Regions from separate parts of the Marinomonas sp. FW-1 genome, predicted to be linked through region 3. Evidence: predicted binding sites of a transcription regulator. Region 3 holds the regulator's gene; each other region holds the start of a gene.
What was found. The regulator FliA, encoded in region 3, starts transcription of late flagellar genes. The targets are predictions, from matches to a motif close to CTAAAGTTNNNNNNNNNNCNGCCGATA.

Region 1: C1X04_RS18840 (flagellin) is a predicted target of FliA. The motif match lies at 1,443-1,469, and genes of this name have one in related genera.
Region 2: flgM (flagellar biosynthesis anti-sigma factor FlgM) is a predicted target of FliA. The motif match lies at 1,260-1,286, and genes of this name have one in related genera.

What each region holds. Positions count from the first base shown of each region.
Region 1 is NZ_CP025987.1:877,654-880,884, forward strand. Features, by position in the region: gene C1X04_RS18405 (hypothetical protein) at 457-600, shown strand; gene C1X04_RS18840 (flagellin) at 1,522-2,622, shown strand; gene C1X04_RS04070 (flagellar protein FlaG) at 2,690-3,115, shown strand; gene fliD (flagellar filament capping protein FliD) at 3,156-3,231, shown strand, end outside.
Region 2 is NZ_CP025987.1:858,299-861,529, forward strand. Features, by position in the region: gene C1X04_RS03965 (OsmC family protein) at 1-162, shown strand, start outside; tRNA gene C1X04_RS03970 (tRNA-Arg) at 234-309, opposite strand; gene C1X04_RS03975 (flagella synthesis protein FlgN) at 391-870, opposite strand; gene flgM (flagellar biosynthesis anti-sigma factor FlgM) at 908-1,222, opposite strand; gene flgA (flagellar basal body P-ring formation chaperone FlgA) at 1,338-2,030, opposite strand; gene C1X04_RS03990 (chemotaxis protein CheV) at 2,170-3,099, shown strand; gene C1X04_RS03995 (protein-glutamate O-methyltransferase CheR) at 3,158-3,231, shown strand, end outside.
Region 3 is NZ_CP025987.1:1,000,526-1,003,756, reverse strand. Features, by position in the region: gene C1X04_RS04670 (protein phosphatase CheZ) at 1-427, opposite strand, end outside; gene cheY (chemotaxis response regulator CheY) at 437-829, opposite strand; gene C1X04_RS04660 (RNA polymerase sigma factor FliA) at 872-1,609, opposite strand; gene flhF (flagellar biosynthesis protein FlhF) at 1,707-2,999, opposite strand; gene flhA (flagellar biosynthesis protein FlhA) at 3,102-3,231, opposite strand, start outside.

The DNA of each region.
Region 1 (3,231 bases), 120 kb from region 3:
CTGTTTTTTTATGGCGAAAGTCTTAAGGGCTGATGCAATGCGATATGGCTGTGCGCGTGAAAAAAATGAATGAGTCCCGCTTGTCTGTAAGGGGGATTAATTTGTTCTGGCATAGCTGTGTCTTGCCTGCTGATGAAAGGCGTTACATGTGAGTCATGCTGTTGTTCGATGCATTCTTCGATAGATAGAAATACACGGATTGGTCGTGCCGACAAGAGATTGATTGGCAAGAGAGGTTGGATGCTTTGGCTTTTTTTATGTGTTGAAAGTAATGGTCACTTTACTTGATAGGTAAGGGGTTCGGATGTCGGATATTTGGCGCTGCCATTTCGGGTTTGTCTGTGGGCGAACGATAAGTTGAAGCACTGTTTTAAACGCCACAATTGCGTCTCGATTTTAAAGGGCAGGGTAAGCGATTTGTTCCGTACGCCTCAGATTGATGGCTGGAGTTGTTTGATGAGTGCTTTTGATCGCAATCGTTTTGGGCTGATGTGTATTGGTTTTGTTTGCTCGTGCATGGCGAAAAACAATTGGTTGTTTGCTGGCACAGTTGCGCCTGAATTATGGCTCAAACGAGGTATCGAGGCCTTTAGTGCCTAGGAGTATCGGCTGAGTTGATTCGACAGAGCTTTATAGATTGAAAATGGCTTAATAACGAAGCCTTGCTGGGATTTTATGGTATCGAATTTTTTTTGAGGTGAGCGTATTTGAGGGTGTTGCTGTTCTTAGTGATCAACATTTTAGGCTTTATCGCATCTAGCTTTGCCTGTTTTTTGTGTGCGCCTGTTGAAAAGAGACGTCCGTTTTCTAATGGCACAGTTGCGCCCTGATTTTGTGGCGTGACCAGCAGGTTTGTATTGCACCTAAGAAGGGTTTGAGTCGAATAAAGAGCGCTTTTTGTATGGAAAGAAGTGGCGATAAAAAAATATTGCTGGGGCTGTTGCGTTGAATGGACTTGCCTGGGGGGGGGATTGAAAAAATGGATTGTTTGGCTGCACCGCTATGAGCTGATTTTAATGGGTATGTGAGTGCGAGAAAGGCACCACCTATGTTGCTTTTTGCGATTTGTGTCGTAGGAATATTGCTGCCTATTTGCGGTGGCAAGCATTCTCCGCTTGTGGCTGTGTTGTGGCGCATTGTGGCAATGGGGTGCGGCAATAAAAGGTTACCGTTTTGCCCAATTGGCAATATACGGCTTGAACAATATGTACATGTGATCGGGTAATTCTTCTGTCGAATGTCAGTATTTTGTCATTAGCGGGGGTTTTAGGGCGTTTGAAGTGGTATTTCGGAGCCGTTTTGCTCGGAAAGTACGTGCTTTAGAAAAAAACGTAAAAAAATTTAATTGTTTTTTAATCCTGTTAAAACAATTAGTTAGGCATTAATTTGCCGCTTTATGGGATGTTTTTTTCCACCTTAAGGAAAAAATATTCCGAAATTGACTAAAGGTTTTCAATTTCTTGTCGAAAACCTTATACGATCTGCTTTTTTGCGGAGTTTAATGAAACCTAGGAGGCTATAATGGCTTTATACGTTAATACGAATACTTCATCTTTAAGCGCACAGCGTCAGTTGATGAACTCAAGCAAAACTTTGGATACGTCTTTTCAGCGTTTATCTTCTGGTTTGCGTATCAATAGTGCAGCAGATGATGCCGCAGGTTTGCAGGTTTCTAACCGATTAACATCTCAGGTTAATGGTTTGAATCAGGCAGTGCGTAACGCCAATGACGGTATCTCTGTAGCTCAAACTGCTGAGGGTGCGTTGGATGAAACGACAAACATGCTGCAGCGTATGCGTACTCTGTCTATTCAGTCTGCAAACGGGTCTAACTCTGATGCAGACCGTAAAGCACTACAGCAAGAGATCACGGCTCTATCTACAGAGATTGACCGTATCGCTTCTGATACCACTTTCGGTGGTCGTAGCTTGCTTGATGGTACTTATGATGGTGTTTACCAAGTTGGTGCAGACGCAAACCAAACAATTAGCTTTGATTTGAGTAAAGGTGAAAACCAAGATTACGCAGGCAATGGTGGTTTCACTATGGCTGGTCTATCTTCTAATGCGGCTGCTGAAGCGAAGTACCAAGAAGAAGTGGCTGCTTATAACGATTACTTTGTACAAAAAGATGCAGCAAAAGCACAAGCGAGAGCAGAAGCTGAAGCTAACGGTGATGAGTATGAGGATCCAGAGTTAGAAGCGATCGCTGCTGCTGAAGAGCGTGGTGAAGTTTATGTAGATCCGAATGCACCAGCTGTGCCTCAGCCACCAGCAAGTCGTTCTAGTAGTTTTGGTAATCCAGAAGAAGGCTTTGGTACGCCATCGGTTACTTCTATCCAAAACGCACAAAGCATGATCTCTATTTTGGATAATATGATTTCTGCTGTAGGTTCTAAGCGTGCAGAATTGGGTGCGATTCAAAACCGTCTAGGTTCTAGTATCAGTAACCTAAGTAATATCCAAGAAAACGTATCAGCCGCTCGTTCTCGTGTACGTGATGCTGACTTCGCTGAAGAAACTGCTAAACTAACAAGTGCTCAGATTCTACAGCAAGCAAGTTCATCTATATTGGCTCAAGCGAACCAACGTCCACAAACTGCTTTGTCTCTTTTGGGCTAAAATTATTAGGTTTAACGAAAAGCTGGGGCTTTGTTCCAGCTTTTGTTTCGTTTAGAGGGTTGATGATATGTCAATTAATTCCAGTGATTTTTCAAAGCAGCCAATGGGAGTGGTTACAACTAGGCAAGACCAGCGAGCGGATGAGCAATTTAGAGCATTACGTGAAGCAAATGCTAAAGTAATACAGGGTTCAGCCGATAGTAATAAAACTGGTGCTAATAGTGGTAACAGCCAAGGGGCAGCAAGTTCTCCTCGTGTTGAGCCAAAGCAGATTGAGAACGCGAACATTAAAATGTCTCAATTAAATGTTCAGTTATCGTTTGAAATGACCGAAGATCGCAAAAATAATATTGTGAAAGTGTTAGACCAAACGACAGGTGATGTGGTGCGTCAAATGCCCACAGAAGAGTTCCTGAAGATGTCAGAAAGAATTGATGCTATCATGAATCAGCTAAGTGACGTAAAAGGAACATTAGTGAATAGTGAAGTGTGATTTTGTTATAAATGTTATGTTTTAAACTTGGGGAGTTGCTATGGCTATTGGCTCATTAGGTGCTGGATCTGGATTAGATCTGGAATCCCTAGTAAGTGATATGGTGAGCGCAAGAA
Region 2 (3,231 bases), 140 kb from region 3:
GAGATTCGAGTGCATTTTGTTGTGACAGGTCGCAACTTAAAAGAAAGCGTGGTTGCGCGTGCAGTGAAATTATCGGCTGAAGAATATTGCTCTGCTTCTTTGATGTTAGAAAAAGGCGGAGTGAAGATAGTTCATAGTTTTGAAGTGGTTGAAGCTGAGTAAGGCGACAAACTAAAAGCGTGGATTTAGAAAGAGCCGTAAGGCTCTTTTTTTTGTGTCGGTTTCTAGATGTTTGGTGTCCCCACCAGGACTCGAACCTGGAATAGCTGCTTAGGAGGCGGCCGGTATATCCTGTTTACCTATGAGGACGTATTTGACGAAGTGTTTTATACATTATTTAGGGTTGGAATACAAATCCATGGTCAGTACAATATTGATTTGTATGGTTTTTTACGCTCTACCAAGTGTGTGCTTGCTGCTTATTGGGTGGGTCGAGCCTCTAGAGGTGTAGACTTTATTTTTGCTGTTATGGCCTTGCAGTAATTCAAAAAGGTGCTTATTGCGCTTCTGAAGGGTGTTAAGTACACGCGCATTGGTGTTGTTCTTAGTTTTGCATACTTGTAGGAGTGTTTCGCACTCATTCATGAGTAAGCGTACATTGTCTAATGAACTGTCTTGTAAATTTAACCAGTGTTTGAATTCTTCTTCGGTAGGTTTTTTTCTATCTACGACATCAAATTTAATGAGAATGTTGACTCGCTTCTCATTAAGTTGATTCATTTCATCGAGGAGGGCTTGTTTTTGCTCTGCTATATTAATAATGGTGTCACTGTCCGACTCGCCATAAGCAAAGCGTTCTTCATCAAGAAGCGCAGAAAGTTTTTCTAGTACCTCTTTGCTTCTGATGAATATTGGGGCGATAGGAATCATAAGGCAAACCGTTTGCTGGGTGCATTGAACTTATAGCTTAGAACAATGAATCCATAGAAGCCATGTTGCTTGCTAGCTTTTGCGTGTCGATCTTGTACTCGCCAGAAGCAATTGCTTTCTTGATTTGCTCTACTTTATCCATATCAACATCTGGTAAGTTGTTAATTTTCGCTTGCTGGCTCTGCAATGTTTGCGCAGTTCCGCTTAATTTTACGGTATCTTCAGCAAGTGTGCCGCCACTTTGCACAGCGTTGTTTTTAGCTGTTGCATTGCCTGCTACATCGTCTTTCTGAGATCGTTCACTTTTGTTTATAGTGTTTTGATTGGATAGACCTGTAAAATGTATTGCCATTGGGTTTTCCGCCCTTTAATAATTTGCCTGTCTATATTGTCGGCAGAGTCTAAGAGAACTTTAGTAAAAACTTCATAAAAGAATTTACTCGTTACACTTGTAGAATAATCCTTGTTCAATAGTTTACAAGAACTTCACTGTCAGTTACAACTTTGGCGTATATAATTCGTTCAGAACTTGTGTTTTTTACTCTGATTTGTTGACCTTTTACACCATTTTCTAGAGCAACACCGTTCATTCTTACTATAATAGTGCCACTGCTTGCGGTAATAAGTACAAGGTCTCCCTTTTTTACCAGTGTTGGTTGGTTGGTTAGGTCATCAGTTATGAATGTGTTGATTCGGAGGTTTCGTGCAGCAATCAAGCCGTACGGAGGGTTTTTTAGAGTAAAAACATCGCCTCTTAATGTTGATATGTCGACTTCGCCAACGTCTGTGTTGGACTGATTGATCACTTGTCCGCGATTGATTGGTGTTATGGTTTTTACGGCTGAGATTAAGATGCTTTGTGTGACTGGAATGTAAGACTTCCAAGTGGGCGACTGGCAGCTGATTTCATAATTTGTACGTTTAATTGCTTCTGGCCGTTGATTGTTGATTTGGATTGAACCACTTTCGCAGTCTGGCAGATAGTTTAGAGCAGCAAGATTGTTTAGCGAGATAGTGATAGCGGCATCAGGGTATATTTCTGACAGCCGAGGGATCTCTACTTGGTTGATATAGAGGTTAATTTGCTCTTCTAGAGAAGCGGCAAAAGTTAATCCTGTTTGGAAACAAATGAAGGCTATACTTAGCCTTATGATTCGCATGATTTGCTCTCTTTGTTTATTATTGCTTGATTAATAAGATAGTTAGTAAAAAAATAGAATTCACTTTATCATCGGATGATGCATTTTAACAATTTTGAGGTAATACCTCAGTATATGTTTTTACATTCTGGAGGCGTTTATGGCTGGAGTTTTGGATACTGTTAACCAACGTACACAGCTCGTAGGGGAAAACCGACTTGAATTGCTGTTGTTTCGCTTAAATGGTAAGCAGATTTACGGTATTAACGTCTTTAAGGTAAAAGAAGTACTACAGTGCCCTAAATTGACCACTATGCCTCATAGCTCCCCTGTGGTTAGAGGGGTGGCTCATATTCGTGGTGGTACAATCCCTATTTTAGATTTAGGTTTGGCTACGGGTGCAAGCCCTATTGAAAACATTGCCCAGTGCTTTGTCATTATCACGGAGTATAATCGCCGCATTCAAGGGTTCTTGGTACGAGGCGTTGAGCGCATTGTAAACATGAACTGGAGTGATATTCAGCCACCACCAAAAGGGTTATCAAACGATAATTACTTGACGGCTGTTTGTCAGGTAGACAAAGAGATGGTCGAAATCATTGATGTGGAGCAAATTCTTTCTGAAGTTGCGCCAACCCGTCAAGACATTTCGGCTGGTATTGTTGATAACAGCGTGACTGAAAATGCCCAAAAACACCATATTCTTATTGTGGATGACTCTTCTGTTGCTCGTAAGCAGATCAAGCGCTGTATGGAGCAAGTTGGCTTTGCAACAACCGTTTTATGTGATGGTCGTGAGGCGCTAGATTATCTTCAAACTTTGGTTGCAGATGGCAAGGATGTTACGAAAGAATTTTCCATGGTTATTTCAGATATTGAAATGCCAGTAATGGATGGCTATACATTAACGACAGCGATTCGTAATGACAGTCGCTTACAGGATCTATTTATTCTTCTTCATACTTCTCTAAGTGGCGTCTTTAATGAAGCCATGGTTAAAAAAGTGGGTGCAGACGGATTTTTAGCGAAATTCCAACCTGATGAGCTTGCTCGATTGGCAATAGAAACCGTTCAAGTGCAATCGGAATAATATTTAGTCTCTCTTAGGGTAGGCTTTATTTATTGAATCTGGAACGTATGGAGTTTTAATGCTCAGTAGTACAAATACAATTACGCCGAATGGTTATATCAGGTTCAGGGACTATCTGCAGAAAGTTTGCGG
Region 3 (3,231 bases):
TTAAATCTCGCTGAATCAAACGACTCCAGTCTTTGCGTAGCTCTCTCGCCTGGCTTTGTAGTTCGCTAGCGACAGGAACACTACTATCAACCATATCCATGGTTTTATTAGCAGCTGCACTAGTCGTTTCGATAACATAATTCAATCGATCCGAGGCATCAGTAATTTTGGTAACAGACTCGCTCCCGCCCTCACCAACAACAAGGTCCATTGAATCAACCTGAAAATCACGAATAGCATCATGCAAACTTCGAGTTAAAAAACCCACTTCGTTATAGAAACTATTATGTCGGGCTTCGCTCAGCTCTTGAATCTTTTTAATTGCACCACTAAAGTCACCGACTTCAATGTAATTTAAAAGCTCAACTGCGCCGTCTTTAACTAGATTTTCAAAATCCCCTAGTCCAGATCCCAATATCTTTGACATCTACATTTCCTATTTCGCAGCATCTATTCGTTCGAATATTTTCTCAATTTTTTCTTTGAGAGCCACCGCAGTAAACGGCTTAACAACATAACCATTCACCCCAGCCTGAGCTGCAGCAATAATTTGGTCACGTTTCGCCTCTGCCGTTACCATAAGAACAGGAATGCTTTTCAATTTTTCATCTGCACGCACGGCACGAAGTAATTCGATCCCTGTCATACCTGGCATATTCCAATCGGTAACGAGAAAATCAATCGTACCGGCTTGAAGTATGGGTAACGCAGTCGTCCCATCATCAGCTTCGACTGTATTGGTAAACCCTAAATCCCGTAGTAGGTTTTTAATGATTCGTCTCATTGTCGAGAAATCATCAACAATTAGGATCTTCATGTTTTTATCCAATGCAACCTCCACACCCTAAAGGTAATATTACACAACTCATAATTAATCTCGCCAATCGCTTAATCTAGCTTTCAATCTCATAGCCGCTTGACTATGAATTTGACTAACCCTTGATTCACTTACGCCTAACACTGCACCAATTTCTTTCAAGTTAAGTTCTTCATTATAATAAAGTGACAAAACTAACTTTTCTCTTTCCGGTAGGTTATCAATTTCTATTGCCAATTGATTTTGAAATCCGCCTTCTTCAACTAAAGAATATGGTGCATTTTCAACTTCGGATTCAACGCTATCTAGATTATTTGTATCAGAGTCTAGCATTTCTTCATAGCTAAACAACTGAGTAGACATAGATGAATGAATCATTTCATGATATTCATCCATCCCTATATTCATATGCGCTGCTACTTCCATATCTGAAGCTTCTCGTCCCAGGGTCGCTTCCAATTCTTTTATGGCGTTAGCAACTGCTCTACCATTTCGTCTTACTGAACGAGGCGCCCAATCTGTTTTTCGCACCTCATCCATTATAGAACCGCGAATACGGATTCCCGCATAAGTTTCAAAGCTGGCGCCTTTCGTAGACTCAAAGCGTTTATACGCCTCAATTAGCCCCATCATGCCAGCTTGAATCAAATCGTCTATATCCACACTATCAGGCAATCTCGCCAATAGGTGATAAGCAATTTTTTTCACTAAATACCCGTATTGTTCAACAATCGCATCAATTGAGAGCGTTGCTTTTTTGGAGTATGTGTTATATCCGTTTTTGGTCTGCATAAAAATAGTCTAAGCAACCTTTACCATTTAAGTTAGTTGCGCTAACTAACTGTACTACATAGTTTGGCGCAACGCTTTCAGTAATAACATAATTTTACTAACTACCATACTTTAGTGACCCATAAAGCTGACTGTAGTGTTCTGCTGTATAAACAGCTCTACTAATCAGGTTATGAGCACGAGCAGGTTCGATATCATCAGGTATTCTTTGTCCATCTGCGATATAAACAACAGGAAGACCTTCTTCAATAACTACACTAATCGCTTCGCCAAGTGAAGCTGATTCGTCAAGCTTACTTAAAACACACCCATCAAGCTGCACCTGTGAATATATTTCAGTCACGGTTTTCAGAACTTGTCTTTGGCTTGTGCAAGGCAATACTAATAACTTCTTAAGGCTGGCCCTTGCTCGTTTCATCATTAACAATTGGCGCTCAAGATTAGAATCTCTTGGATTCATACCTGCCGTATCAACCAATACCAAAGAGTAATGCGCGTATTTTGCTAACACTTCATTTAAATCTGAATACTCATTAACAACTTCAACGGGAACATTTAAAATACGCCCAAACGTTCTCAGTTGTTCATGAGCAGCAATTCGATAGGTGTCTGTTGTAATTAATACAACACCTTCAGAGCCATGTTTCAATACGTGCTGGGCAGCAATTTTACCGATTGTGGTTGTTTTACCAACACCAGTAGGGCCCATAAAGGCAATACAGCCGCGTAATTCATTAGAGCCTGAGCGAATAGGTATATAGTCAGCCAAATGTGCCAATAACCTATTCCAGTCATCTTCACGGCCTTTTAGATCTATATCATCCATCAGTCTAGACACAACAAACTCAGACAACCCTAACCCTTTTAACTTTTCGCGGGCTCGAGTCTCAACAGAAGATTCTTTGGCAGAGCTACGGTTGTCATTTTGCTGATGCTGTTCCAGCATAGCCCGAACACTTTTCAGTTCGCGCTCCATGTCCTGCAATTGCTTAGCATTATCACTATTTTTAACAGATAAAGCCTCTTCAACAGCTGGATCTTCCTTATCTTCAGGCAGTGGCGGCATTTCAATCTGAGAGTTTTGACGCGGTGAAGTATAGGAAGGTGCGTCATTCTGAGGTAGCGTGGTTTGTTGCTTGGCTCGTTCTATGCGTTCTAAATAATTCGCACTAGGATCGACCGAAGTGTCAGGGCGCGAAGAGCTTGAGCTCGAACGTTTAGACGACATGCTAGAAGGCAAAGATCCATCGTAATCTAGAGCGGCAACAATTTCTATCTCGCCTGTTGGCAGACGTTGATTTGACAAGATAACCGCATCAGGACCTACGGCGTCACGAACTTTCCGTATCGCTTGGCGCATGTCTGGTGCTCGAAACCGCCTAATTTGCATGAATACCTTAATCCTTACAGTTTATTTTTCTTACAAATCCATAGCTTACCCGAAAGATTCCGATAAATATAGATACAATATTTTACAGAAAACTGGCAATTACTATTGACCAATAACCCCCACGACAGTAATACGTTTATGATCTGGAACTTCTTGATAAGAGAGTACAGACATATTCACCATACCATAGCGCATAAAACGCGCTAACATAGGGCGAATCGGTGCAGATACG